Regions from separate parts of the Geomicrobium sp. JSM 1781026 genome, predicted to be linked through region 1. Evidence: predicted binding sites of a transcription regulator. Region 1 holds the regulator's gene; each other region holds the start of a gene.
What was found. Region 1 encodes LexA, which represses DNA repair genes until DNA is damaged. Its sites were predicted from a motif close to CGAACATATGTTCG; they were not measured.
Positions count from the first base shown of each region.

Region 2: dinB (DNA polymerase IV) is a predicted target of LexA. The motif match lies at 1,537-1,550, and genes of this name have one in related genera.
Region 3: ACE1TF_RS15475 (DNA polymerase IV) is a predicted target of LexA. The motif match lies at 5,642-5,655, and genes of this name have one in related genera.
Region 4: ACE1TF_RS00615 (YhjD family protein) is a predicted target of LexA. The motif match lies at 4,909-4,922, and genes of this name have one in related genera.

Region 1 covers NZ_JBHFQF010000001.1:565,105-572,664, forward strand. Annotated here, with positions in the region: gene glnA (type I glutamate--ammonia ligase) at 1-852, shown strand, start outside; gene ACE1TF_RS02800 (SOS response-associated peptidase) at 967-1,632, opposite strand; gene lexA (transcriptional repressor LexA) at 1,941-2,588, opposite strand; gene ACE1TF_RS02810 (hypothetical protein) at 2,737-2,901, shown strand; gene ACE1TF_RS02815 (DUF896 domain-containing protein) at 3,061-3,285, shown strand; gene tkt (transketolase) at 3,436-5,424, shown strand; gene sirA (sporulation inhibitor of replication protein SirA) at 5,604-6,038, shown strand; gene ACE1TF_RS02830 (YneF family protein) at 6,125-6,352, shown strand; gene ACE1TF_RS02835 (CcdC family protein) at 6,453-6,968, shown strand; gene ACE1TF_RS02840 (DUF2621 family protein) at 7,006-7,434, opposite strand.
Region 2 covers NZ_JBHFQF010000001.1:252,190-259,749, reverse strand. Annotated here, with positions in the region: gene ACE1TF_RS01270 (recombinase family protein) at 1-325, opposite strand, end outside; gene dinB (DNA polymerase IV) at 392-1,498, opposite strand; gene ACE1TF_RS01260 (putative glycoside hydrolase) at 2,079-3,494, opposite strand; gene ACE1TF_RS01255 (YkyA family protein) at 3,498-4,154, opposite strand; gene ACE1TF_RS01250 (MATE family efflux transporter) at 4,437-5,780, shown strand; gene ACE1TF_RS01245 (sensor histidine kinase) at 5,830-7,281, opposite strand; gene ACE1TF_RS01240 (response regulator transcription factor) at 7,274-7,560, opposite strand, start outside.
Region 3 covers NZ_JBHFQF010000008.1:200,873-208,432, reverse strand. Annotated here, with positions in the region: gene ACE1TF_RS15505 (helix-turn-helix domain-containing protein) at 103-438, shown strand; gene ACE1TF_RS15500 (IS30 family transposase) at 767-1,030, shown strand; gene ACE1TF_RS15495 (GHKL domain-containing protein) at 1,443-2,153, opposite strand; gene ACE1TF_RS15490 (LytR/AlgR family response regulator transcription factor) at 2,164-2,871, opposite strand; gene ACE1TF_RS15485 (ABC transporter ATP-binding protein) at 3,010-3,759, shown strand; gene ACE1TF_RS15480 (ABC transporter permease) at 3,756-4,874, shown strand; gene ACE1TF_RS15475 (DNA polymerase IV) at 5,691-6,929, shown strand; gene cls (cardiolipin synthase) at 6,939-7,560, opposite strand, start outside.
Region 4 covers NZ_JBHFQF010000001.1:122,744-130,303, forward strand. Annotated here, with positions in the region: gene ACE1TF_RS00595 (spore germination protein) at 1-505, opposite strand, end outside; M-box (ykoK) riboswitch at 640-805, shown strand; gene mgtE (magnesium transporter) at 1,050-2,414, shown strand; gene ACE1TF_RS00605 (aminotransferase-like domain-containing protein) at 2,570-3,775, shown strand; gene ACE1TF_RS00610 (YwaF family protein) at 3,800-4,537, shown strand; gene ACE1TF_RS00615 (YhjD family protein) at 4,495-4,872, opposite strand; gene ACE1TF_RS00620 (IDEAL domain-containing protein) at 5,117-5,434, shown strand; gene dcd (dCTP deaminase) at 5,521-6,051, shown strand; gene allB (allantoinase AllB) at 6,114-7,517, shown strand; gene nfsA (oxygen-insensitive NADPH nitroreductase) at 7,514-7,560, shown strand, end outside.

The sequences.
Region 1 (7,560 bases):
ACAGACTTAGGTGAAAACTGCCGTCGTGACATCGTACTTGAACTCATGGATATGGACTTCGAAATCGAAGCATCTCACCATGAAGTAGCACCAGGACAACATGAAATTGATTTTAAATATGCCGATGCAATCACTACTTGTGACAACATCCAAACGTTCAAACTAGCCGTAAAAACGATTGCTAGAAAGCATGGCTTGCACGCGACATTTATGCCAAAACCACTATTTGGTGTAAACGGCTCGGGGATGCACTGTAACATGTCTTTATTCAAAGGAAAGACGAATGCTTTTTACGATGAGAGCACGCCTTCCCAATTGAGTGAAACAGCGATGCAATTCTTAGCTGGGATTCTCGATCACGCCAAAGCGTTCACAGCAATTACAAACCCAATCGTGAACTCTTACAAGCGTCTTGTTCCAGGCTATGAAGCGCCGGTATACATCGCTTGGTCACTACGTAACCGTAGTCCACTTGTGCGAATTCCTTCTTCTAGAAAAGCGAGCACAAGAATTGAAGTGAGAAGCCCAGACCCATCTGCCAACCCATACTTGGCAATGGCCGCACTGCTTGCTGCAGGTCTTGACGGTGTCAAAAGAAAGCTTCAAGCACCAGAAGAAACAGACCGCAACATCTATGTAATGGATGAGCAAGAACTTAAAGACGAAGGAATCGAAGCCCTTCCTGGTAGCTTAAAAGGAGCGCTTGAAGAACTAAAAGCCGACAAAATTCTCGTCGACGCACTTGGCGAGCATGCAATGGAACACTTCGTTGAAGCTAAAGAAATCGAATGGGATATGTTTAGAACCCAAGTTCACCCTTGGGAAAGAGAGCAGTATTTCCAAGCATACTAAAATGGAAAAAGCCTTATCCTTCAGGGGATAGGGCTTTTTTATATGTCTCGTGGAATGTGGTACAGGTTGGCTTGCCCACTAGTTTACTTGAAGAATTAAACGTAATGACTTGACTTATAGCGAGTTCACTAGCTCAGCATCGTTAGATCTTGGGTCGTTCACTCGTGGGGATACTTCGTAAGCAATCATGTCTCCGGCAGGATAGGGTTCTAACATTGGGGTTACCGATTGGGGGTCGGTGTTTGTTGGATCTAGCCAACGATCGAAATCAGCAGGGGAGAGAATGACCGGCATGCGCTCATGGATGTCAGCGACCAATTCGTTTGCTTCTGTCGTAATAATAGCGCAGCTCGTCATCTGTTCTGTGTCGTTTGACCACGTATCCCAAATGCCTGCGAAAGCGAGTGGGTCACCGTTTTTTAATTGGATGTGAAACGGTTGCTTCTTTTTGTTTTTCGTTTGCCATTCGTAAAAGCCAGAGGCAGGAATGATGCATCGCCTCCTTTGAAAGGATTGACGGAAGCTAGGTTTTTCTGTGACGGTCTCTGCTCGGGCATTAATAAGTGGACGGCTAGATTTCTGTTCTTTCGCCCAAGAGGGGATGAGTCCCCATCTGACCGTTTTTAACTGTTCGTACGTACCGCCATGATAAACGCAAAAAATTGATTGAGTCGGTGCGATATTATAGCTTGTTGGTAGTGGGGTATTCTGTCTGTACTTGATGTTAAATAGCTTTTCTAGGGTTTCTAATTGCTCAAAGAATGTAAATCGCCCGCACATGAACGATATCTCCCTTCATCTATTTAGATACCGTTATCGTGCCCAAACCGGCAAATGTGCAAACGCTCGGTTACGTGAGAAATTTTCTTGCATACACTAGATGTAAAAGACACTAAAGGGGTCCGCGTATGCTTGAGTTTGGATTAATTGTGTCACTTATGATCGCTACACCAGGAATTGGAATGCTTAGTGTGATCGGGGTCGCTCTCTATGTGAAAGAACGGAAAAGTAAACAATAAAAACATTATGTAAACTTAAAGCGAAAAAGAAAAAACCTGTGTGTCTACACAGATTATTTCAACAGTTCTTTAATGAATATTTCGCAGTACGCCGGTCACTTTCCCTAGCACAGATACATTATCTAAATAGATCGGTTCCATCGTTTCATTTTCTGGTTGCAAACGAATTTGATTACCTTCCTTGTAAAAGCGCTTTACCGTCGCTTCTTGCTCTTCAGTCATTGCAACGATGATATCGCCATTATTCGCTGTCTGTTGTTGCCGAACAATGACTTGATCCCCGTCCAAAATCCCGGCATCTATCATACTTTCACCGACAATGGTTAGCATGAAAACCGACTCATTCCCAACAAAAGATTCAGGGAGAGGGACGTATTCTTCAATGTTCTCAACAGCCGTAATCGGTTGACCTGCGGTAACTTTACCGATAACGGGTACGTAAGCGGTTGCCGCTGGTGCATTGCTGTTCTCGGTGTATGAAGAGGCGTCTGTCGTTGCACCATCTAATCCTAACACTTCGATTGCGCGAGGTTTTGTAGGGTCACGCCGAATAAAGCCTTTCTTCTCTAATCGTGCTAAATGACCGTGCACAGTAGAGCTTGAAGCGAGACCGACAGCTTCACCGATTTCTCGTACGGACGGCGGGTAACCTTTGCTGCGTACATTATCTTTAATATAAGTAAGAATGCGTTCTTGGCGTGCGGATAACTTTGTCATCGTTTCACCTCATTATCTCTTTCCAATCTTAGGAAAAGCATAGCATACAAAACATGTGTTTGCAAACACTCGTTCTGTTTTTCTTGTTGACAAGAACATTTGTTCCGGTTATGATCGTTATACGAACGTACGTTTTGGAGGGGATCAGATGGTCAAGTTATCAAAAGCACTTATAAAGAGGAAAACGGTAGAAGAGTGGCTCATTATTCTTCTGTTTGGTTTTGCGGTCGCTGTCATGTTGTTTGTAGCCCAAACGTCATTAGCGGCGAGTGAACCCGTCGTTTTAAATCCAGCATTTCTTTCATATAAGTAAAACTAATAACTTTGGCCATCGTTTTACGTGAGGTCTGAAAACAATGACGAACCGGTTAAATTCTTTAAATTATAAATGTTAGGTTTATTTCTTTTGCTGTTCGGGAATATACATACTAACGTGTGAGAACGATGATAAATAACGAAAGGAGGATCCGTGATGAACTCTAGTAAGAAAATCGACCGTATGAACGAACTTGCCAAGCGGGCAAGGACGATGGGGTTAACTCATGACGAAGAGTTCGAACAGCATTCGCTTAGAGATGAGTACTTGAGTAGTCTAAGAACATCTTTTAAGAAGCAATTACAAGCCGTTAAAGTGGTTGATGAGAATGGAAGCGATGTGACTCCTCATTCATTAAAGAAACGAAGGCGTTCCTATTAACAGAATGAATAGCTTAACCCATCAACCTGGACGGTGCATCCAGGTTTTTTCAATGTCATGAACAAACCGCTCTAAAGGTTGTTTTGATGAATAAAACCGTATATCATGGACAAGAGTAGGTTTAATAGGAATGATGGAGAGGATGAACGAGTGTTGAATACAGTAGAAGAAAAAGCAATTAATACGATTCGTACGTTATCCATTGATAGCATTAATCGAGCCAATTCCGGTCACCCGGGGCTTCCGATGGGTGCAGCACCGATGGCGTTTGCATTGTGGACAAGACATTTAAAGCACGAACCAGATAACCCAAACTGGTGGGATCGTGACCGTTTCGTACTTTCGGCCGGACACGGATCGATGCTTTTATATAGCCTGCTTCATCTTAGTGGATATGACTTGAGCATGGATGAACTGAAGAACTTCCGCCAATGGGGAAGTAAAACGCCAGGTCACCCTGAATACGGACATACACCAGGTGTGGATGCAACAACAGGACCTCTCGGTCAAGGCCTTGCAATGGCTGTAGGTATGGCAATGGCTGAATCCCACCTGAGCGCAGTATACAATACATCCAAATATGAGCTGTTTGACCATTACACGTACGCTCTTTGTGGTGACGGAGATGTGATGGAAGGGGTCGCTTCAGAATCCGCATCCCTTGCGGGTCATCTCGGACTTGGGAAGCTTGTTGTTTTGTATGATTCAAATGACATCTCTTTAGATGGAGATTTGAATCGCTCGTTTTCTGAGGATGTAATGGCACGTTACGATGCATACGGCTGGCACACGATTCTTGTAGAAGATGGAAGTGATGTTGATGCCATTGACCGGGCAATTGCAGATGCAAAAGCGGATCCGCGTCCAAGCTTGATTGAAATTAAGACAGTCATCGGTTTTGGGTCCCCGAACAGAGCAGGTACGAATGAAGCTCACGGGAAAGCTCTCGGAGCAGACGAGACTGTACTCGTGAAAGAAAGCTATAAATGGGAGCACGATGAGTTCCATGTGCCTGAGGAAGTGGCTTCATTCTTTGCTTCTTTAAAAGAAAACAATAAAAAGCAGTTTAGCGATTGGGAAAATACATTGGCCGCATACGAACAAGATGAACCAAAAAAAGCAGAAGAACTTCGCGGTGCGTTTGCCAGAGAATGGTTTAATAAAGAAGCGCTTCTAGATCTTCCTGCTTATGAAGTAGGAAAAGATAAGTTGGCTACACGAAAAGCTTCTGGTGAAATGATTAGTGCAATTTCTAAACAAACGGATGCGTTGTTTGGTGGTTCAGCTGATCTTGCTTCTTCTAACAATACGATGATGAACGATCATGACGATTTTACGAAAGAAAATCGTACAGGGAGAAATGTATGGTTTGGAGTTCGTGAATTTGCAACAGCTGCAGCAGTAAACGGTATCGCTCTTCACGGTGGATTACATCCATACGGAGCGACGTTCCTCGTGTTCTCTGACTATATGCGCCCGGCCATTCGTTTGTCGGCATTGATGAACGTACCTTCGACGTTTGTCTTTACCCATGACAGCGTTGCTGTCGGGGAAGACGGTCCAACTCATGAACCTGTCGAGCAAACCTCATCGCTGCGAATGATTCCAAACTTGAATGTTCTTCGCCCAGCAGATGGCAATGAAACTGCAGCAGCATGGCGAATCGCCCTTGAGTCTAAAGGGACACCAACCGCCCTTGTGTTGACCCGACAAGGATTGCCAACACTTATTTCTGCAGATGACGCATACGAGCAAGTGAAGAAAGGGGCATACGTACTCGCTGAAGCGGATGGAGCGGTAGCTACTCTTCTTGCGACGGGCTCTGAAGTGTCACTTGCGATGGACGCACAGAAACAATTGAAAGAACAAGGGACGCACGTACGCGTCGTAAGTATGCCAAGTCAAGAGTTGTTTGAACAAACCGATCGTACGTATCAAGAAGGCGTACTGCCTGCGAACATTCCAGTCCTTTCAATTGAAGCAGGTACGACTTATGGATGGCAACGTTACACAGGGCGTTCCGGAGCGAACATCGGGATTGATACGTTCGGAGCATCTGCACCTGGAGATGTCGTGATGGACGAGTACGGCTTTAATGTAGAAAACGTAATTACCCACGTAAATCGTTTGATTAAGTAAATGTGAATTGACTAAAATAAACCGCCCTTTCAGCTAGGGCGGTTTATTTTTATCGGAAATGTCGAGGGAGGCGAAAGTGTGCAGTGAATGAATCATTTTGTCGAATGTGCTGTGCAAATATTGACAAGATTCTCTTTAGTATCTTGGTATGATAAGGACAAGCTAAAGGAGGTCGAAACATGCATCGCTATGATATTTATTTGTTGCAACCTGACGTCGCGAAACGATTTATACGCGCTGAAGCGAAATTGTTTCAGCTGTTCGAAGAATATGAAACGGTAAAACCTCTGTATCACATCGTAAAAAAACAAATAGCATACATTTGCCGGCCGTTACCTGTTCATGATATTTGTGAACAATTTTCCCTTGACCGTATTGCGACAACACCAAAAGAACGAGAGCTACTATTCATGGAAGGTGAAGACGGGGTTAAAGTGGCAATGAACGATGAGCGCATGCAAATATGGAGTGATGGAAACATGGGTGATGAGTGGCCGTGGTTTGATCAATTGCAAACGTATGACCCTTATTTTTTCGCATGTGACATTCATCGGCAAAAGTATGGCTGGTTAAAACCGATAAAATTTAAATCGCTTTTGCTTGAGAATGTGTAATGGTCTTTTCATGCAGGTTCAGTTACGGTATAATGGGACGTGCTGTAATAAGGAACTGCGAGTGTAAAGATTAGGAGGAAACGATCGTGAGCACTATCTGGGTTGTACTAATTGCAATTGCTGCGATGTTAGCAGGTGTTGCACTAGGATTTTTCATCGCTAGAAAAACGATGATGAATTATATGAAAAAGAATCCACCAATTAATGAACAAATGCTTCGTGTCATGATGATGCAAATGGGGCAAAACCCTTCTCAAAAGAAGATTAATCAGATGATGAAGGCGATGCAAAAGCAGCAAGACACCAAAAAGTGAACACCTCGACACCGAGGTGTTTTATCTGTATGAATGAGAATTGTAGAATCGTGTACCCTATACATAACGTTCAATCTAGACAGCAGGAGGAGAACGCTTTATGAGCGAGTCAACTTTATTGCTCCTTACGACGATTGGCGCGGTATTTATGAGCTCTTTCATCATCTTCGTAAGACTGAAAGCGATCAAAAAGCCAGCTAGCGTTAAAAAGATTATCATTCCGCCAATTATGATGAGCACTGGTTTTTTAATGTTCATCTACGAACCTGCACGCTTAGAAACATTGCAAATTATGGCGCCGTTACTTACCGGGATCGTTTGTTCGTATTTTTTGATTCGGACGTCACATTTCCATCTAAAAGATGGAGATATTTATATGAAACGATCCAAATTGTTTATTTACTTACTCGTAGGTTTACTCATTGCGAGAGTGATCGTAAAGATGATTTTAGGAGAACAAGTGCACCTTCCTCAATTAGCGGGCATGTTTTTCTTGCTTGCATTTGGAATGATTTTACCATGGAGGATTGCGATGCTCGTATCGTTTAAGAAATTTGAAAGACGGACGTTATCCAACTCCGCGTTCCAATTTCCGATGAAAAGTGAACGAACATAACGAAACAACCTCTCACGAACGAGCGTGAGAGGTTGTTTTATGATAATAAGTGTTCGTATTTTTCGTAACTCATATTTTTCTCGTCCAGTTTTCTGCGAAGGAATTTATGGTCCCTTTTTGGTGTCGCAAGAATATAACCGCGAATCAAAAGATCCTCAGTAATATGATCTGCTTTTTGCTCGATCGCAAGTTCGCCAATTTTACCAGCGATCTTGTCTCTTGCCACATCACGAAATAGCTCTGGAACAGGAGATATGAGCTCTTCTAGCAAGTCACTTTGCTGTTTTGTCCACAAGTGTCTCGTTCGCTCAAGGTAATGGTCTTGCCAGTCTAAGATGGAGCGTCCATCTTCTTTTGGCAACCGTTTGAGAAACTTACGGAACATAAAGAAACCACCGATAAACATAAAAACAACCATAAAGACGGTCCAAAATACGATAAACCACATGAATAGATTTTCAGCCACTCGGTTCACCTCGGTATTATAATCAATTCTTATATTAGCATATAAGAAATTCGATGAACAAGGTTTGTGATTTTAAGAGATTATACTTCGACAAATTGGTTACGGTATTATATGATAGGAGTAAAG
Region 2 (7,560 bases), 310 kb from region 1:
GTTTAATCATATTTAAGTACAACTCGCCATTTTTTCTCGTATCCATTCCATCAAATAAAGAAATAAAACGAACGCCTTGCTCGCGTAGCTTTGATAAGTTGTCGATCAGTTGTTCACTCGATGATGCAAAACAGGAAAGCTTAATGACAACGATTGTGTCTTTCGGCTTTACAGTGTCCATTAGCTTCTCGAGCTCAACTGGTTCATCCGCTTTTCCAAATTCTTGTTCTTCAAACACAAAGTCTACACCGTAATTTTTAAGCATTTGTCGCTGAATAAAGCCCTTTTCATCGCGACTATAAGGATTTACATATCCATAGATCAATTCCGCATACCTCCTTTAGTCTATACTTCTGTCTCATACCTGTTTCTCGTCCTTTTCAAACGCCCTTTAAAAAAGCGGAATCTGCACATGCTCTGCTTCTTCAAGATTAGAGACAGTAATGCCGAGTAGCCGGATCCCTTTTTCTGCATCCCCTAACTCTGCCCATAATTCTTCAGCATATTCATATATATCGTCAGAGGCTTGCACGTGACGGTTGCCACTCACTCTTCTAGTAATCGTTTCAAAAGAATGGTAACGAACTTTAAGAACAACCGTTTTTCCTTTCTTACCATGCCTAACTAATGCGTTCATTACCTCATCGGCTAAGCGTTGAAGCTGAGTTAGCACTTCAGTTTCTGAGTACAAGTTTTTAAAATACGTATGTTCTTTACCCACTGACTTTCGTTCACGTTCAATCCGAATCGGCTTATTATCGATGCCACGAATCTTTTTATAGTAAGACATGCCCGCTTTACCAAAAAGACGGATCAATTCCATCTGCTCTAACTGATACAAGTCATCTCCTGTATAAATTCCAAGTTCGTGCATACGTTGCGCCGTTTTCGGCCCGACACCCGGAAACTCCTCCACGTGTAATTGGCGAAGAAACCCCTCGGCTTCATCAGGAATGATGACCGTTAATCCCGCTGGCTTTTGCTGATCAGAAGCAATTTTAGCAATGAACTTATTATAGGAAACACCCGCTGAACTCGTCAGCTTTGTCTCTTTCCAGATGTCTCGTTGAATCATCCGTGCGACGACCGTCGCACTTGGAATGTTCTTTTTATTGTTCGTCACATCAAGATACGCTTCATCAATGGACATCGGTTCTACGAGGTCTGTATACCGAAGCATAATGTTTCGAATTTGTGCTGATGCCTCGCGATACGCTTCATAATTGCCAGACACAAACACACCGTGTGGGCATCTTTCATATGCTTCAAAGGCACTCATTGCCGAGTGTACACCGAACTTACGCGCTTCATAGTTCGCCGTTGATACGATGCCCTTTCCCCCGGTTTGGTGAGGGTGCTTCGCAATAATGACGGGTTTCCCTTTTAGCCGTGGATCGTCTCGTTCTTCAACAGAGGAGAAAAACGCATCCATGTCGATATGAATAATCTTCCGTGAAATATCCCGATAAGGTTCTGGAAACTGTATTCCTGACGACACGGCTACTTCCCCCCTACTTTTATATACACTTATTATAGCGAACGTATGATCGTTCTTCAAGTGACGAGGGAACTTCACATGAACATTTCACTTCCGGTTCTATATCGTGTTAACTTTAGATTTTTTTAATTCACGCTGTTGGATTGGAGGGGGAGCGCGGTGCTAGTTTGCCTAGTTTTTCGCTTTTGGCGCTCACTGCGCTAAACTCCTGCGCAGTTTGTTCCAACTGGAGAAGAGATTCAATGCCCATAAGGGAGCACCCTGTCGGTCCCAGCACGGCCGAAGCCAATTCGGACCCGGTTCGGCGCCGCTCGTACCGACAGCTTGTTGGGACTTCGGGGCGGGGATGTACACATGACCCGGTGATCTGTCACCGAGTTTACAATATTATACCGCTTTTCCAACGATTTCCCTTAACTTGAGAACCGTTCAGCCGCAACTCAAGCACAGTTTCCACTTTACGAAGCCACCCATTGGTTCTTGAAGAACTTCTTTCGTTCAACTTATATATAGAACAATAACCTAACATTTAGTGTAGATCCGAAAAAATAAGCGACCCCGATTGGGGTCGCTTATTCATTTATTCCTCATCTTCGTCCTCGTCGTCAGAGTCCTCATCACTATCTTCTTCATCAACTTCTTCATCTTCACGCTCTGCCTTCTCATCAGCACCCGCAATTTCAATGTCGCGACCGAGCGTATAATCGACGCCTTCAGTATACGAATTACCCGCATTCCAAAGGAGGAACTCGTAAATATCGTTGTCATACAGCGCTTGAATTTGCGCTTCAACTTCAGCTACCCCGTAGTTCATATAATTGCCAGATCCAAGATAGGAAGCTGTAAAGTCTTGAAGCCACGGTCTCGAAACCGGTGGGTTATCCAATTCACCTAAAACATCGTTTTCCAATTGTGAAAACCAATCCATAACATTGTATGGCTCCAGATCTGGAATTGGAATTCCTTCAATATGCCCAACACCCCAGTGACTTGGATAAGGCATGGCAGAGATAATGTCAACGTGCTCTGCAATTCGTTGATAATCTTGACCAATTGTTGGTGCACCGTCAGGAAGACGAACGGGTTCACCGAAAATATCTACAGAAACTTTCACACCATATTCTCTTAGTTCTTCACGAGCGTATTCAACAAAATCTGTAACCGCTTGGAACCGCTTCTCAGAACTCTCAACGTCCATATCGCCGTATTTACCGTAATCAAAATTCAAGCGATCTTCATTAGATGCGAGGTTTTCTGGGAAACGAATATAATCAAATTGAATCTCTTTAAATCCAGCCTTAGCAGCCTCTCTAGCTACTTCAACATTATACTCCCAAACTTCTTCAGAGAATGCACTAACAAACACATCGCCATAGTTTTCCCACATTGAGCCATCTGGCTCGGTATAGGAAAGTTGAGGTTCACTTTCACCAAGTACACGGTCTTTAAAAACAACAACCCGTGCAATCGGGTAGATCTCTGAATCTTCAAGCGTTTCCATCATCCCATCAACATCAGAAATAATGGCTTGTGAGTTGTTTTGGATTCGCTCATCTTCGGAGTCCGTATCAATAGTAATATTTCCGTGGTCGTCTTTAATATCAATAACCATTGAATTCAATTCGGTGCGATCTAGTAAATCAACTAACGTTTCGAACCGGTCCCCGCCTGCTGAATATGCGGTAGAATACACACCTCTCACACCGTCTTGAGGGTACTCAATCTCAATGCCACTATCGTATGTAAATCGATCAGGTATTAAGCGTGGGAGAAACAAGAGTCGATCTTCTTCTGATATAACATCAAACAATCGTTCTTCTTCTGCTGCTTCATCTTCAGCTTCATCACTGTCTTCTTCTGCATCGTCTTCTGTTTCTTCTTCAGCATCTGCATCCGTTTCTTCAGCCTCTTCTTCTGCAGATACGTCAGTCACCCCAATGCTCAGTGCAAACCAGCCAGCAAACAATAAAGTTGATAGTTTCAAAGGTTTATTCATGAATTATTCCTCTCCCTCTTCTTCCTCAACGTCCATTTCAAAGTCTGCGAGAATTTCTTCAATCGTAAGTAACGCTTCTTCTAGCTCGTCCCAAGCTGGAAGTGTTTCGACATGAGAATCATTTAATGTTTCAATGCCATCTGCCAACATTTGAAAATCGGCTTCTTCGCTTCCTAGCCCATCAAAATATTGTTGATGACGCTCTAGATTGGCACTATATTGTGAGATAAATGAAGAAATACCGCTTTTAGCATCTGCTAAACTCGATGCCGTTTCTTCAAGATCACTCGGAAGTTCTTCAGCATTCCCGTTTTCTAAAACGAGTTCAACGGTGGACAAGTCAGATTCCATTTGAGCGTATGCCGTTTCAATTTCATTGAAGTACTGCTCACGAGTGCTTACATTCTCAGCAACTTGCCCTGAACCTTCTGTCAATGCACCGTTTGCGTCATCTGCCAAGTCTTCTTCAAAATGAATTTGCAAGTCTCTTTCTTGTTCCAAAATGTTATGAGCTGCATTGATGATCGTTTCGTGTTGCGACTCTATGCTATCAAATGCCGTGCCTGCCTCTTCTGTGCTGCTCGGCTCGTCCGTGCCATTACATGCAGCAAGTAAAAGTGCTGTACTAGCAGCACCAAGCACCAAGTTCATCTTTTTCATTTGTTTCTCCTCCCTGTTTCTACTCCTGAGCGTTATCGACAATGTTACTAGAAATGCGCCTGATTTCCTAGATCTTTTTTCCTCTATTGGCAAAAGAAAAACCGGCACGTAAAAATTGCCAGTTTTAGAAATCATAAACCATATTTATTATATCAGCACCTTCGTAAGAGTGGAAGAGTTAGATGTATGATTTTGTCAATTATCGTAGAATTATGAACAAGGACAAATGCATAGAGAGCGGTTATACTAGATGGAACGCTTTCGTTTGAAAGGAATTCGAGTATGAAACAACACCAACAAGATTTCACCCAAGGCCCCTTGTTTAAGCCGTTGTTGCTGTTTTCTGGGCCCATTATGCTCGCCAACTTACTTCAATCCTCATTCCAGATCACTGACAGCTTATGGGTCGGTAACTTGCTTGGCGCTAATGCACTCGGTGCTGTCGCCGTTTCCAGTACGATCATCTTTACCGTTCTCTCATTCGTCATTGGTTTGAACAACGCATCGTTAACGATCCTTTCTCAACAACGAGGCAAAAATGACCAAACCGGCTTAAAACGATACTTAAACGCATTTGTTGTCGCTATGACCCTCATTGCCCTGTCTGTAGGTGCTGCCGGCTATTGGTTTAGTGAGCAGTTACTCTTATTAATCGGCACGCCTGAAGCTATGCTCGCATCAGCAGACGCTTATTTGCGCATAAATTTTCTAGGCATTCTCTTTCTTTTTGGGTATACCTTTATTAGTACGATCTTACGTGCGCTCGGCGATAGCAAAACGCCTCTTCGCATCGTATTGCTCGCGGTTGTTTTAAACATCGGTTTAGACCCGTTGTTCATCAGCGGATTTGGCTGGGGCATTGAAGGGGCTGCTTATGCGACGCTTGCCTCTCAGGGTACTGCCTTTTTGTTCGGTGTTATGTACATCATCAAAAAAAAGCTAGCACCATTTACTATGCCACACTTGCCCTCTAAACAAGAAATTGGTTTGATCTTAAAACTCGGCATTCCTTCAGGGTTGCAAATGTCGGTGATCGCGGCAGGTGTTGCCGCCATTATGAGCGTGGTGACGAGCTTTGGTAGTGATGTTGTTGCCGGATTTAGCGCTGCTCAACGTTTAGACAGCTTAATTATGCTTCCCGCCATGGCCCTTGGGACGGCTGTGAATAGTATGGCAGGTCAAAACATTGGAGATGAACAGTGGGATCGCGTAAGAACGCTCGCCAAATATGCGGTTCTTTATAATCTCGTCATTATGTTTGCCATTGCGACGTTTATTGTGCTGTTTGCGGAATACGGCGTGCGTTTATTCATCCAAGATCCAGATGCGGTTTTGTTTGCGACTCGTTACTTACAAATCGTTGCCTTGTGCTATCCGTTTCTTGGCATAAACTTCGTATTAAATGGGATCGTAAGAGCGTCGGGAGCTATGTATCAAGTTCTTGCATTGAACATCATCTCCTTTTGGGTATTACGATACCCCATTACCGCGCTTTGTTCCTCGTTATTCGGGGAAATTGGCATCGGAATTGGGATGGGAATAAGCCTTCTCATCGGTAGTTTATTTGCCTATCTGTACTACCGCTACGGAAAGTGGGACCAAAAGCGGATTTTTGCTGAAGAATAAAGAGGGAACAAGAAAGCGATGAGATTCGTATTTTGCGAATCTCATCGCTTTAGCTTTTCTTCACATCCGGCACTGTTAATGTAAACTGAACTCCCGCATCAGTATTTCCTAATTTGTACGGGTAGGACAAAGCTTCAGCCATTTGTTGAACGAGATACAAGCCAACGCCACTACCGCCACTGTTTTTGTTTCGGGACTTTTCTACACGGTAAAACGGGGCAAAAACAGCCGTTAAGTCTTTATCTGAAAGGGTTGCGCCTGTATTCACAATTGAAATGTCCCAAGCGTTAGGAACCTTTTCAGCTCGAATGACCATCTGCTCTCCTTGAGGAGAATACATGAAGCCGTTATGAATGACGTTATACATAATCCTGGATAAGAGTTCTTCGTTTGACTGAACCCACACGTCGTCCTCTAGCTGACAATCGACCGTAATCTCTCGTTCTGATTGGAAGTACTCCAGTCGCTCCAACGTCTGATTGATGAGGGAAGCGAGTTGAATATCTTGTCGTTCGATACTCGTCAGGCTTCTTTCTAATTTCGACAGCTTCATCATATTTTGCAAAAGACTCTCCATCTCTTCGGTCGTCTGAATCGACTTAGCCAAATACACTTCTCGGTCTTTGTACGGACCGATTTCGTGTAGCATGCCTTCAAGCTGTCCTTTTAAAATTGTAATCGGTGATTTCAGTTCATGGGAAACTGCAGAAAAATACTCTCTTCTCTTCTCTTCGATGGCCCGCTCTTTTTCAATATCAGTCTGCAACTGCTCATTTGCCGACTTTAACCGTTCCAACGATTGTTCTAAGTTCCCAGACATATGATTAATACTTTGAGATAATTCACCGATCTCATCGCTCCGCTTCATGTCAATTTTTTCGGTGAAGTTCAGCTGTGCCAGCGATTGAGCGGATTGATTGAGCTGAAGAAGCGGTTTTGTGATCTGTCTAGAGAACACATAGGCAAACCCAACAGATAAAACAATCGCAAACACAATAATGTAGGGCAAAAAGAGAAACAGTGCTTCAGTCGCCTCACTTACCGGCTGCAAAGAAGCGTTCACGTACAAGTAAAACGGCTGCCCTTCGATTAAAATCGGTATCGTCCGTGAATACCCATCGGAAAAGCCTTCAATTTGCTCAGGGTTGGCTAAAATGCGTTCACGATAGTTTAAGCCCCCATCGATCTCAATGGAACGAGCATTTAAGGAGAGTAGCGGTGTATAGTTTTCGTCGAGCAGATGAAAATGCACATTCTGATTCCAACTAATCTCTTGCATCCCTTCATAAATCGATTGAAACGGGCTTGCTTCTGCTTGCTCGACTAATTCGTCAACCGCTTCGTCAATTTGTGCAACCTTATACTGTTCATAAAAACTCGGGAGAAATAAATAAAGGGCTACATAAAACACAAACGCAAGTGTAAGTAATGTACCTGTTGAAATTAGAAACAGTTTGCCCGTAATTCGATTCGGTGACAGTTGCTTAATGAGATTAAACATCCAATTTATAACCGACGCCTTTCACAGTTTGAATCGTATCAATGCCTAGCTTTTTTCTAACGTTTTTAATATGTGTATCAATCATTCTCGTCTCTCCTAAATAGTCATAACCCCACACTTGCTCAACAATTTTCTCTCTTGTCAGTACAATGCCTTGATTCATGAGCAATAACTTTACGATCTCAAACTCTCTCGTTGTCAGCGTCACCTCGCAACCATCAACCCACACTTGGTATCGATCAGGATCGAGCTTGATACTACCAAAATGCAACGTAGTGT
Region 3 (7,560 bases), on a different contig from region 1:
TTGTAAAATCAAATGCAACACCCTAAAAATTAGAAGACCCATGGTAAGACCGTGTATCATGAAAGTTGACGAAAACACTCATGAGATACGGGGGTCTTATTAATGACTCACCCTCATTCTAGCACAGAAAAGCGTACGTTTTCGCACCTTTCGGCTGAAGAGCGGGGTGAGATTAACGGCTATCAAAAGCAAAGATTGGGCGTCCGACAAATCGGGGAAGCCCAGAACCGCTCCCCCAGTATGATTTCGCACGCGTTAAAGCGTGGCACGGTTGCGCATCGGGACTCTAGTTGGAAAAGGATTCATGTTTATTTTCCAGACATCGGCACACGCGTTTACCGTAAAAACCGCTCGCATTATAGGCGTAAGCGGAGCCGTTTGCTAGAAGCCGCACGCCCGTTTCACCGCCCGATGCGTGTGTCGGACGCGCGAAAATGAAGGGAACCTGGACCGGCCCCATTCCGAGCACGAAGACGCTTTATACCTACATTGAAGAAGGGGTGCTTTCAATCAAAAACATCGATCTGCCCGTAAAAGTGCGCCGTTCCCCCAAGTAGAAGCGATCTCGAAAGCGCAAGAAGGTGCTGGACCTAAGTATAGAGGAACCCCCCCGCGATGTGAACGCACGCCAAACGCTGGGCAACTGGGAGATTGATGCCGTACGGAGCACACGTGAAAAAGGACCGGCTCTTTTGACTCTCACCGAGCGTGTGACGCGCAAAGAGATCGTTCGCTGGTTGCCGTCAATGTTGCACTCACCGAGGTGTTGGTCGGTTACGGTGATCGAGCCTCTTCGCTCTTTCAAACCATCACAGCAGACAATGGAAATGAATTCAGCGACCTGCACACCTACTGTCAATCTAAAGGCATCCGTGTCTATTTTGCCCATCCGTATGTGGCGTTTGAGCGCGGTACAAATGAGCGTCACAACGAGCTCCTGCGCCGCTTTATTCCTAAGGGCAAAGCGATCCACTCCGTTCCGGACAAAAATATTGAACAGGCTGAAAAGTGGGTCAACAAGCTGCCATGAAAGATTCTGGGCTATCAAACGCCTGGTTAGGTCTTTGCGACCGCGATCCAAGTGACGGGCTAGCCCGCCACTTGGAAGGAAAACCCCTTTCCATTGAAACACTGACACACCAGACAATCTAAGGTGTTGCATTTATACTTGCATTTGACGGAATTATAATTCTGAATGAAAAGGATGGGAAAAGACTTTATACAATGCAAGAAATCTGCACGTATTAGTCTCCCGTAGCTCGATATTTCATAAGATCCTCAATTCTCAATTCGACGGATCAAAGGTCAAAAAAGTTTGAAAGGTATTAAACGCTTCTCTAGGCATACCTTAACCGCTCTATAATGTGGACTGCTATACAGTTGTGACAGATTGGATTTACCAATCCTTGCTATTCTTGCATTCTCAGATCTTTCAGCAAAAATTACTTTGATTGCACACTCGGCAGGCGGATGGCGAGATGAAAGGTGTGATCGTCGACATGAAAATGGAGGGAACCTTCTGCAGTTTTGACAGCGTTTTGGATTAAGTATGTACCTAGTCCCCGCTTTTTGATGGTCGGATGCCTTTTAGGAAATAATTGTTCCCGAACATCAATGGGAATCGGGGCAGAGCTGTTGCTCACATCAACGATAATAATGCCAAACTGTTTGCGTACTTCGATCTCAATGTAAGGCTCACTCACGTATTCTTTACTTAGACGCGCCCCTTCCAGCGCATTGCTGAAGATGTTGACCATGAGCTGCATTTCCTTGCCTGGGCTCAGCAGTGTTTGCGAGAGATCCGCCTTGATGGACGCGTTTACGCGAATGTTATCTTCGTTTGCTTTCGTTTTCACATAAGCGAGGGCGGCGCCGATGGCTCCACCCGCAGACGCACTGGCACGGTCCTCGTTATTATTTTGAAGTAAGTGAATGTAGTCAGTAATTTGCTGGAACTCATGTTTTTTCGCAAGTCTCGCCAGCACTTCAAAATGTGTGCGCTGGTCATGCTGTTCTTGCTTTAATGACTCGTGCAAAGCTTGGACGTGCTGTTGAAACTCGGTTGCATCTTGGATGATGCGTTTCTTTTGTCGCCAAAGGAATACGATGAGGAGCAAAGCCGCAACGAGAAGTATACTTAAAATAGCAGCCATCGTGGACACCTCAGGATAAGATCGGAAATTGATCTTGAATCGTTTTTAGATTTTTTTTCGTGACGAGTGCATGCTTGTCACTGTTCTGAAATTGAATTTCTAGTGAATGCTTCGTATAAGGTACGAATTGAGTAATCTTTGAGAGGTTCGTAATAAAGGAACGATGGGTCCGGAAAAAGGTAGAGCTTTGCAATTCGGCCTCTAGTTCCTGCAATGATTGGTAGGTGACAATCTCATCATCGGTAAGGTGTACGGTTGAAGACCGACCGGTCCGTTCGATGAACAAAATGTCATTTTCGTTTACGACCCGGATCTCCCCTTGTAATTGAATGGTCATTCGGTGACCGTCGGTTTGGTGGGAGAGGCTGCGATAACGATTCAATGCTTTTTCCATTCTTGAAGGTGTGAGAGGTTTTAGTACATAATCACACACGTCCAAATCAAAGGCATGAACGGCAAATCCTGAGTGACCGGTAACGAAAATAATTTCAACTTTTACCCCACGAGCCCGCAGACGTTCGGCGAGTTCGTATCCGGTTAGTCCTTCCATCTCAATATCGGCAATAAGCAGATCAATGCTGGAATGTTTCAACAATTGATACGCTTCCAATGCGGTATGGCAACGCCACTCGACGTGACAGTCTGGTTGTGTTTTCAGCCAATCCTCAACTTTTTGTAGGTCGTTTGGATTATCGTCAAGCAGGCCGATTCGAATCATGCTACCCCTACTTTATCTTTTTTTCATTAGTATAGCAGAAACATGACATCATATGCCCGTTTAACGACGGAATTGCAGAGTGCAACCTGTTTTCGGATATACTAGAATAAAGAAAGTAGAACCTAAAGGAGCTTTCATATGATTGAGTTGTCATCAGTCGATAAAGTGTTTCAAGAACGAAAACGACAAAGTTACCGAGCACTTCGGGAAATTACAGCCACCATTGAACCTGGCAAAGTGACAGCTTTACTTGGGGAGAACGGGGCTGGAAAGACGACGTTGCTCCGGATTATATCGGGTCTTTATGTGCCTTCCAATGGCGAAGTGAAAATTGACGGACACGTGCAATCGCCGGACCATATTGAGTTGCGTAAATCAATCGGTGTCCACTTTGGAAGTGACACAGGCTTATACAACCGCATGACCGCCCGTGAGCATTTGGAATACTATGCGGCTCTTTTCAAAATCCCGAATCAAGAAACAAAGCAACGAATTGAGAAGTTGAGCAATGAACTCGGCATGCGCGATTTTCTCGATGTGCGCGTGGAGAAACTGTCTAAAGGCATGCGTCAGAAAGTAGCGATTGCCCGGGCAATGATACATAGCCCGTCCTTCTATCTGTTTGACGAACCGACGACAGGACTGGACATCACGTCCGCAAACATGTTCCGTGAGAAGGTGCTACAGCTCAAAAGTGAACAACGGACGATCGTTTTTTCCACCCATCTCATGGAAGAAGTACAAATGCTTTGTGATCGTGTCATGATCCTACATCGAGGGTCGTTGCTTTTCCACGGATCGATGGAGGAATTATACGCTCACGAAGAAACAGATAATTTGAATATGATCATGATGGCGACCTTGGCTAGAGGAGGTCGTGTGAAATGATCGCGATTATAAAAAAAGAAATGAAGGATGCGCTCCGCGATCAGCGTACGCTCCTGCTGAGTGTTTTTGCGCCCGTACTTCTCGTATTTGTCATGATTTTCTTTTTAGGCGGCGCTGGGACAGATGATGTTATTGTCGGTCTCGATCCGGATTTGGATGATGAACTTTCTGAAGCTTTGCAGCAGTCCCACGAGGATTGGCACTTCTTACAAACGGACCGTGGTGAAGCGTTGTTAGAAGATGGTGATATTGACTTGTGGGTTGAAGCCGATGAGGAGCAACTCACCGCGAAAGGGGACTATGCGAGTCCGGTTGTTTCTCATGTGGAACGAGAGCTGATGAATGTTTGGGAGCAGTATGAAGCAACTCATCGCAGTGACGTTCTTCAGTCTGCCGGACTGAGTGAGGAACAGTTGACGGTCTACAATTGGGACAGTGAGCCGATCGGAGTTGATGAGCGTTCGGTTCCGTCCGTTGCTTACTTTTTCACCTTCATCTTGCTCATTACAGTTTTGATGGCAGGTTTTCCAGCGGCGGTTGATTTGTTTGCTGGCGAAAAAGAGAAGCAAACAATGGAATCACTCTTAATGGCACCGCTACGCAGATCACAAATTGTCATATCGAAATGGGTGGTCATCACCGTTATTAATTTCATTAGTGGTGTGATTGTGTTTGCTGGGTCTGTACTATTCGCAAACGCCTTTCACCAAAGTGGGGTTATCATTGCCGGTGATCAACTGCTGTCGATCGCTCTGTTCTTGACGTTATCGCTGCTTGCTTTTGCTGCGCTTAATGCCGCTTTGCTCGTCGTCATCAGCGTCTCAACCGCTTCGTACAAAGATGCGCAAAACATGTCTACACCTGTAATGTTCGCCTGGCTTGCCGCACCAATCTATTTACTTACAGCGCCGTTGTCTAGCTGGTCGATCTGGATGTTCTTTGTACCTGCATTGAACGTGAGTGCCTTAATTTATGGCATCACGGCGGGCACATCTGTCATTGGTTTGCCAGAGTACACTGCCACGATTGGCTCAAACTTGGTGGCAACCGTAATTGTGCTATGGATCGCAATTAAAATGTTTCAAAAAGACCGGTACGCTCTTGGTCATGTGTAACGTTAATGAAGTTAGCCCACCCGACCAAGAGGGTGGGCTTTTTTTATGTGGGTATTTGTAGGGGCGATAAGTCGAAACGTACCCAAAAATCCAACATAAACCCGCCTATGTTGGATTTTTAGACTTCTATGTGGGGATTCAAGTCGTACCATGGCTACTTTTGCTTAGAAATTCCCCCATAGCCCGCTTTATGATGGGGTTTGGGATATTTTCAGGATAAGGGCGTTCGGTTGCCCGCCTCCTGGCGGGCGGCTCACTACGTCTGGACGCGCAATCTGCGCGCTAGTTTTTACATTTTGCGCGCAAGTTTACACGTTTTCGGGTCATTTTCTATCGTTTCTCGCAAACTTGATCGCAGTTTGCTTCAACTTGCGCGCAGATGTATTGCACACCGACCGTGCACTTTGCTCACAGCGCTCTGGCTTCGGCACCTTTGGTGCCGACGGTCGTCAGCTCGATATCCCGTCACCCTTTCAGCGGTGCTTCTCGCGCCCGGAGGTCTGTGCTCAAGTTGCCCATTTCATCTATTGTTATTGTCGCTTCGCCTGAACTCGGTAACAGTTTCCATGCTCGTGGCGAGATCGGTCGTTTGTCCTTCCGCCCAGTCTTAGATCAGCTCTCCTGTTTTCGTTTTCTTCATTCTTTTCCTGCCATCCGTAGCAAACTTGCGCGCAGGTCAACCGATGTGCACCCGCTCCTTCCGCCCGAGCGCCTTATCCTCCCCCACTCTGTCGGTGTATGATCGCATAAAATTTTCTAGTGTGATAAGAACGTACGTTTGGTATACTGTATATATCAAAGGTGGGGTGAGTCATCATGAAAGATCGTGTCGTATTTCTCATCGATATGCAATCGTTTTTTGCCAACATGGAGAAGCTGTCTCGCCCGGATTTGGATGACAAGCCGGTCGTCGTTGCTGGTGACCCGAAGATCCGCAGTGGGGTTATTCTTGCGGCCTGTCCGGTTGCGAAGAAATGGGGCGTTCAGACTGCCGAGGCGCTCTGGGAAGCGGAGATGAAATGTCCTCATTTAGTTGTGCTCAAGCCACGCATGCAACTGTACTTAGATGTGTCCGTCGCCATCGCCAGTTCGCTTGAAATGTACACAGATTTAGTGGAACCGTACAGCATTGACGAGATTTTTGTCGATATGACGGATGCGATTCACCGTCACAATTGCAGCCCGGAAGATCTTGCCGAAGAAGTGATCACAAAGGTGAGGAGAGAATCCGGGATGGTTGCAAGAGTAGGAATCGGCCCGAATAAAGTGATGGCGAAGATGGCGTGCGACCATTTTTCCAAAAAGCAACCGGGCGGAATTTTCTTTTTGCATCCTGAGAACTTGCAGCAACGGCTGTGGCCGCTACCAATCGATTCACTATTTGGCGTAGGGAAGCGAATGGGGAAGCACTTTCGCGATATGGGCATCCGCACAATTGGGCAGCTTGCTGGTGCTGAGCTTACGGATATGAAGAAGCGGTGGGGCATCAATGGGGAGCTCCTTTGGCGCACCGCGCATGGTGAAGACGAATCACCGGTCAAGCTGGATACGCACGTCCGGAGAAAAGCGATTGGTCATCATATGACGTTACCGAAAGACTATCGAAGTTGGGATGATATTCATACGGTGCTTATGGAACTTGCGGATGAAGTTGCGCGGCGCGTGAGAGCGAACGGGTGTCTTGGAGGAACGGTAACGATGGGCGCCCGCGGGCACAATCATTTTCAAATGCCGTCTGGGTTTCACCGTCAAGTGAAGTTGCCTGAGCTTACGAATGACGGAGGTGTCATCTACCGGGCCGCCAAACAACTGTTTTTGACCCATTGGAATCGTGACGCCATTCGTAGCTTAGGTATTGGGTTAGATGGGCTCGTGAGCGATGAGGCGAGACAGCTCAGCTTGTTTACAGACGATGTCGACCGCGAGCGTTTGAATTTCACGATCGACGGGCTGAAAAACCGCTACGGGTCCGCGACTGTATTACGGGCAGTATCATTGACCGAAGGCGGGCAAGCATTAATTCGTTCACAAAAACTGGGCGGTCACTATAAATAAAGAAGCGTTTTAAAGAATTGGAGACAACAGACGACTGACAGATTCTTTAAAGCGAATATAAAGGCTACGATCATGATAACGTTGAGCGGTCATTTCTGAGCAGTGAAGGAGGTCGTTCTCAAAGATGGCGGCCAGCTTCTCACCTAATGCTGCGTGATACATGAAAGCATTCACTTCGAAATTCAATCGGAAGCTGCGCACATCGATGTTTGCGGTTCCGATGGAGCCGACACTTCGGTCAACGACAATCATCTTGGCATGAATAAACCCAGCATCGTAGATGAAAAAGCGGACGCCAGTTTTTAATAGTTCACCCATGTAAGAGTACGTTGCCCAATAGACGAAGATATGGTCCGGCTTATTTGGGATCATAATGCGAACGTCTTTACCAGCAAGAGCCGCAATTCGAAGCGCATCAAGCAGGCTTGAATCAGGGATTAAGTAAGGCGTCTGAATATAAACCGATTCTCGTGCAGAAGTGATGAGCTTAATGTAACCATTTTTAATTTCCTCAGCTTCTGTATCTGGACCACTAGAAACGATTTGTGCGGCAATGTCACCCCTTGATTTGACGGGAGGAAAATAAAGATCATCATAATGAATTTCATGAGCCTTTGATGCTTGGTTCCAG
Region 4 (7,560 bases), 440 kb from region 1:
AGTACTCCATCATTAAAGAAGGGTCGCGTAATCTACGGCGAATGAGTGCGCTATTAAAGACAAGTGTTTCCACGAACCCGTCCCGTGGACCGCGTACGACTCGCTCCAAATCAGGTTCTTCAGGTGAGCGGATCGGATACTCTCTTGCGTCGATGAGCAATAACTCATCGCAATCTTCAACAATGAGCGCCGACTGACCGGCTAATACCATCGTTGCGATTTCTTTTACTTCTTGGCTGCGTTCAATTTCTGCATTAGGAATCATACGCTGTTGCAGGATAGAGAGGGGATCTTTTTTTAGTTGATCTTTCTCCAGTCTCGATAGGTTTTCGAGCATATGAATGATGGACAAATCATTCCCGAAGCCGTCAACGAGAAAAAGGCAAAGGCGGACGCCTCCAGACTGAAACTCGTGTTTAATGATGTCGAAGTTTTTATCAACGTTCAATTCTTTCGTTAACAGTTCTGTATTCTCTTCATAACGATCTGAAAGCGTACGCTTCATCTGTTTTGCTCACTCCTTTACGTCACGGTTATTATGTTCGAAGCCTTGAATCGTCATGCATGGATGCAAGCGTTCGAGTATAATGGTTGACAGAACAGATGGACGGCTGTATAGTCGTAGACGAAATCAAAACGAATATACCTCGTTAGGTGAGGCTCCTGTACGGAGATACGCTGCTGCCCAAAAATGTCCAAAGACGCCAATGGGTGAACAGAGATTATCGAGATAAGGTACTCTTTAATGTAGCTGGCATTCATGCCTATGCCGTACAGTGCTAAAGCTCTACGACGGAGACGATATGAGCGAAAGAAGCTTCTGTGATACAGGTAGCTTTGTTTTTAGTGAGCCGTCTTCTCGTAGACGGCTCTTTTTTCGTATGGGCGTAGTGACGCCGAGCCACAATAACAAGAGGTAACACGGGAGGTGAGGGACGACATGGATCCCAGTTTGAGTACAGACGAATATGATAGGTGCAAGCCGGTAAATTGGATAGCTGTCCCTCATCAAAAGGTGAGGATTGACGGCTGAACAGGAGGAGTAAGCGATGGTAAAACTAAACGATGAAACACGCGCAGCCTACAGCCGTTATTTACTTGAGTTATTAGAACAAGATCAAACAACTGTTTTTAGATTAAAGTTTCTTGACCTGCACCCTGTTGATCAAGTGGAAGTTTTTCAACAGCTGGATGAAACGGCGAAAGAGAAGTTTTATACGCTCATGACGCCTTCGGAATTGGCGGATATTTTTGAGGAGTTAGAGCTTGAAGAGCAAAAAGAGGTCGCAAGCAATTGGGAAGACAGTGCGATGGGTGATGTCTTCAACCATATGAATGCTGATGATGTAGCCGATTTCTTAGGTGAATTACACGAAGATCAGCGTGAGGGCATCCTTACATCCATGGACGATGAAGATGCTGAAGATGTAAAAGAATTATTAACGTATGAAGAAGAAACCGCCGGTGCCATCATGACGAAAGAAATTGTCAGCTTGCATGAAACAGAGCAAGTGAGCACCGTGCTTGAGCGTTTAAGAAATGAAGCCCCTGACGCTGAAATGATTTATTATTTATATGTAGTTGATGAAGCTGAAAAGCTGACAGGTGTTGTTTCCTTACGTGACTTGATGGTCGCTTCCCTCGATGCAACGATCGGGGAAGTGATGAGCAAGAGAGTCGTCTCTGTTCATGTTAATGAAGACCAAGAGGACGTTGCACAACTCATTAAGAAATATGATTTCTTAGCTGTGCCTGTTATTTCTAACACTGAGGTATTGCTTGGAATTGTCACCGTCGATGATGTGATGGATGTTCTTGAAGAAGAAGCGACGGAAGACCTTGCCGAATTCTCTGCTACGAGAGGGGCAACAGACGTAAACATTTCTGCATTTCAAGCGGCGAAAAAGCGTACACCTTGGATCGTTCTACTCATGTTATTTGGAATGCTAACTGCAGGTATTATCGGTTCATTTGAAGAAACGTTGGAGCAAGTTGTGTTACTCTCAGCCTTTATTCCGATGTTAATGGGCTCTGCAGGAAACGTCGGTACGCAGTCTCTTGCGATCGTTGTTCGTGGCTTGGCACTCGGCAACTTCGAGAAGAAAGGTCTCGTACGTGCACTTGGGCGTGAATTTGGAACAGGCTTGTTAATTGGGATTACCTGTGCGCTTGTGCTCTTAATTATTATCCCGTTCTTTTTCGATGATAGCCTTTATCTAGCTGGAATTGTTGGTGTTTCCTTACTCATTTCTCTTGCAATGGCCGCGGTGGTAGGTTCGGTTGTTCCGCTTATCATTAACAAATTTAAGCTAGATCCAGCCATTGCATCTGGTCCGTTTATTACGACATTTAATGATATTGTGTCCATTACGATTTATTTCTCAATCGCAACGACATTACTTCAATTTCTATAGCAATCATTCACGTGCAGGGATACTCCCTGCACGTTTTTTGGTGGCTGATAACGGTGTGAATCGATTGACTTTTTTGTGAAATGAGCTAAAATAGAAGGACTTTTATAAACATTTTGTGAAAGACATAGGGAGAACACAACTAAGGAGCGACGGAGATGAAATACGCATTTGCTAAACGTGTAAGACACCTACAGTCATCAGCAGTGAGGGACATTTTGAAAATTGTCAACCAAGGCAATGTCATATCGTTTGCGGGAGGGCTGCCTGATGATGATCTTTTTCCAGTAGCAGCGATTGAGGATGCCTTTTCCAGAGCATTATCTAAAGGAAAGAAGGCGATGCAGTATGGGGAGACTGAAGGGTATTTTCCCCTTCGGGAAGTAATCATTGAACGGATGAAAAACAAGGGAATACAAGGGTTTACGCCCGAACATGTATTGCTTACAACAGGCTCGCAACAAGCCATCGATTTGTTTTCACGAATTATGATTGGTCCAGGAGATGTCATCTTCACTGAAGAACCGACGTATTTGGCCGCTCTACAAGTGTTTCAATCATATGAAGCAAAGATCGTACCAATTCGCTGCGATGCGAATGGTATGGACTTAGACGATCTACAAGAAAAAGCGAAAGTATACCGACCGAAAGTCGTTTACGTCGTTCCAACGTTTTCAAACCCTAGTGGTAGAGTTTGGAGTTTGGAACGCAGAGAAGCGTTAGTTCGACTTGCTCACAAGCAGAATTTTATCGTGTTTGAAGACGACCCTTACGGAGATATTCAATATCATGATGCGGGTTACACGCCGATGGCTGCTTTGGATGATGGCTCTCACGTTGTGTACACGAGCACCTTCTCAAAGACAGCTGTTCCAGCGCTGCGTACAGGTTGGATTGTAGGTCCCTACCAAATCATTCGCATGATGGCGCAAGCAAAGCAAGCCAATGATTTGCATTCGAATTCGTTAGCCCATCAAGCCTTGTATGAGCTATGTATGAACTTTGATTTAGATGCTCATATCCAAAAGATTAGTGATCTGTACGGACATCGAAAAAACGTAATGGTCGATGCCATTCGTTCATCTGGATTGAAGACAGCGGAATTTGTTGATCCTGAAGGTGGCATGTTTCTTTGGTTGGAAGTAGACCCGCGTATTAACACCGATTCCTTATTAAAGGAGGCTGTTCGTCGCGGTATTGCCTACGTGCCTGGTGCGCCGTTTTATGCGGGCACGCCTCAATACAATACACTTCGGCTTAATTATACACATGCAACCGATGAACAGATCGGGAAAGGAATGCAAATTATGACGGATCTGTTTGCTGAAGTAGAGGAGGAAGAAGACCTGCAGATTAAAGTCTAGTTCCCTAGATGTGGAGGTTCTAAGGTGTCCTTATTTTCCTATTCACAACCCAGTCCGGACTTTGTTTTGTTCGGCCCTGCACACATCGCCGTTTTTGGCGTGCTTATTCTCGTTTGTGTAATAATCGCTGTTTTTCGGCGTGCCATTCGTAGTCGCCCGACCGTCGATGCAAGTTTTCGCTACGGTCTCGTTGCGCTGTTTGTTCTACTTGAGGCCGTATATCAGATGTGGTACGTCGTGAATGGCGTATGGGGTGCGCACTTTGCTTTGCCTCTTCATTTGAGTAGTATTACGTGGATTACAGCTGTGGTGATGCTTCTTACAACAGGGCAGCGCTGGTTCGAAATTACATTTTTTGCTGGAGTCGGAAGTGCTCTCTTAACCTTAGTTACACCTGATGTTGGGAACTTTGGATTTCCACACTTTCGATTTTTTCATTTCTTCTCCACGCATGCGCTCGTCATTGTTGCTGTCGTGTATATGCTTTTCGTGCATAGAAAGCATGTTTTTCTTCGATCTGTATTTCGAGTGTGGGTGTATTTGAACGTGTATGCAGCAGGTGTGTTTATGGTGAACTGGTTTGTTCCGTACGCCAATTACATGTACTTGATGGAAAAACCTCCAAGTCCGTCACCTTTTGATTGGTTTGGGCCGTGGCCATATTACATTTTTGTGCTTCAAGCGGTGTCACTTGTCGTCTTCTTAATCATGTATGGCGTTTACAAGTTGTTAAAGAAATCCGGTTCGACCCGTTCGCCGTGAAGATAGCGTTCCATGCAGGCGCTCGTCTGTCGCTTTAGGTTCGTGTTCACATAGCGATTTTGTCCTTCGTAGCGTCCGCAAACGTAACCATATTCGGAAAATGTCAAGTCACTGTCAATTTTGTAGACGCGAATCGATCGGGTTTGTTGTTCTTGCTTTAATGTTCGTAAATCTTCATGCACAAGTGCCAGTGCTTCATCAATAAGCGTCAAGTAGGGCTCGTGCAAGCTTAGAGACTGCTCTGCCTGAATGCGAGAGCGTTGAAAAGATTTGCGTACGAGCGGCAAAATAACCGCATAATGAATCAGCGTTAGCTCATCCTTAGTGACAGGCATCATCGCACCTCCTAAACCGAGTATATGCTCAGTATACGAATGTGTGTTCGTGTTTACAACAAGAAAATGCAGGAAGAAGAAAAAAAGCATTCGGTTGATCGGAATGTTCTCTTAAAGAATTTAATAAGATACTAGAAACGTTTTTCAATAAACGTTTGGAATTGTCAAAATTCGGGTATTGACTCTCAAGGACGAACGCTTCATAATACGTAAATAATACGATGAGTTATGGGAGGGAGCAGCAATGGCAGGTTCAACTTACGAGAATGAACTCTTTGAGAAACTGAAAATGATCCGTCAGGGGTACAGGGCACCTAGACAAGTGTTACAGTCGCTATACGCACGTATGATGTTGGAGTATTCTGTATATGAGTTTACAAAGGCTCGCTATGAACGACTCATTGATGAAGCTCTCGATCAAAAAGATGAAGACGCTTTTACGACACTCACAACAAAGTATAATGAATGGATTGTTAAATATCAGACAGGTAACACAATATCCGAGCATGGGTACGAATTAGAATGTAATTTCGAAGACGGGAAACCTCCAATCAGTGGCTGATTTTTCAGCTGCTGGTTTTTTGTTTTTCGCGTCAATATCTAGTATACTAATAATAGAAGAAGTGTCCTCAGGAGGTATAGAATCCGTTGATTTTATCAGATACAACCATTAAGAATATGATGGCTCAACAAGAACTAATGATTGAGCCCATTGACGATGCGCAAATTCAGCCTGCGTCGGTCGATATCCGTCTTGGAAATCACTATTTGAAGATTGATGAGAATGCCATTGAATCGATCTCTTTAGATACTCCCGCGCAATATGTTGAATTTGAAGCAGACGAAGTAATCATCCCCCCGAACTCATTTTTACTCGCAACAACTCGAGAGTACATAAAGCTCCCGAACGACTTAACTGCGTTTGTTGAAGGGAGAAGTTCGATCGGTAGAATGGGATTATTTATTCAAAATGCAGGATGGGTGGACCCGGGCTTTGAAGGGGAGATCACGCTAGAGTTGTTCAATGCAAACCGTTTGCCCATTCGCCTCATCTCAGGGCGAAGAATTGCACAACTCGTATTTGCTCGCATGGACCAGAATGCAGCGTCTCCATATGACGGAAAGTATCAGAAACAAAGAAAAGCCGTCGGTAGCCGTGTTTACAAAGATATTAACTAAAAAGGATGGCCGCTTCTTGATGAAGCGGTTTTTCTTAAATCTGACAGAATGGGGATGAGAATATGTATGATGTACGCATTGAAAACGGCCTGATCGTCACCGGAAACGAAACCTTTCCGGGAACGATCTACATAAGTGATAAGAAGATTGCGGCAGTCACAAGTCCAGATGATGTGCGAGAAGCGGGAGAAGTTATTGATGCCACAGGTCATCACGTACTTCCAGGACTCATTGATACACACGTTCACTCCAGAGATCCAGGACCGACGCATAAAGAGGACTTCTTCACTTCTACACAAGCTGCTGCAGCAGGTGGAATTACAACACTGTTTGAAATGCCGAATACAACACCGCCGGTAAAAGATGCTCCGACATTTGACGCGCAAGTAGAGAATCTTACGGGCAAAGCACTTATTAACTTTGGTTTATGGGGGATTTGCCTCGGACCGCTAAACCGCGAACAAATTCCAGATATGCATGAAAAAGGTGTAATTGGATTTAAATACTTTTGGGGTTACGGCATTCATCAGGAGACGTATCAGCTTCTCTACAATGTTGATGATGCGGATGAGTCGATTATCCAGCCGTTTGATGACGGCGAGGTGTATCAAATGATGAAAGAAACCGCAAAAACGGGACAAGTGTTTGCTGTACACGCAGAGAACCATGAGTTAATCCGGCAATTAAGCGAAGAGAAAGACCCTGAAGATGAATCATACGACGCATTGCTTCGGTCCAGACCAGCAGTTGCAGAAACGCTTACTGTTGATACAGGCATTACACTTGCCAAGGAGAGCGGGGTTCATTTTCATGTTTTGCACGTATCGGCGAAAGAAAGTGTCGAGTCGGTGCGAAGAGCACAAGCAAACGGGCAACATGTGACTGTAGAAACATGTCCTCATTATTTGTTTTTAACGAATGAAGATTATGAATCGGTAGGACGAGATATGAAAATCTTTCCACTCGTTAAAGAGAAGAAAGATCAAGACGCCATTTGGGCAGGAATTCAGGACGGAACGATTACAGTCGTCTGTTCAGACCATGCTCCGCACACAGCGGAAGAGAAGTACGCAGGGAAACTGAGTGAAATTCCTGCAGGGATGTGTGGAGTGGAGACGTTAGCTCCACTCATGCTAAACGAAGTAAACACTGGACGGTTGACGATCAACCAAATCGTACAGCTTTTGAGCGAAAATCCAGCAAGGCTGTATGGCATTTCGCATCAAAAAGGCACTCTTCAACCAGGAACGGATGCCGATGTAACCATTGTTGATCTAAAGAAGACGAACACTATCCGCAAGGAACACTTGCATAGTAAAAGCAAGATATCTGCTTACGACGGCCGTGAGATTACGGGCTGGCCGGTGCGCACGATTATTGGCGGAAAAACGGTAATGGCAGATGGAGAAATTGTAGACAGTACACCGGCCGGCACGCTCGTAACTCCGAGGAGGAATGCAAAATGAAAGATACAAGAGCACTGATCCAATCTCATCAATCGATCCGTAA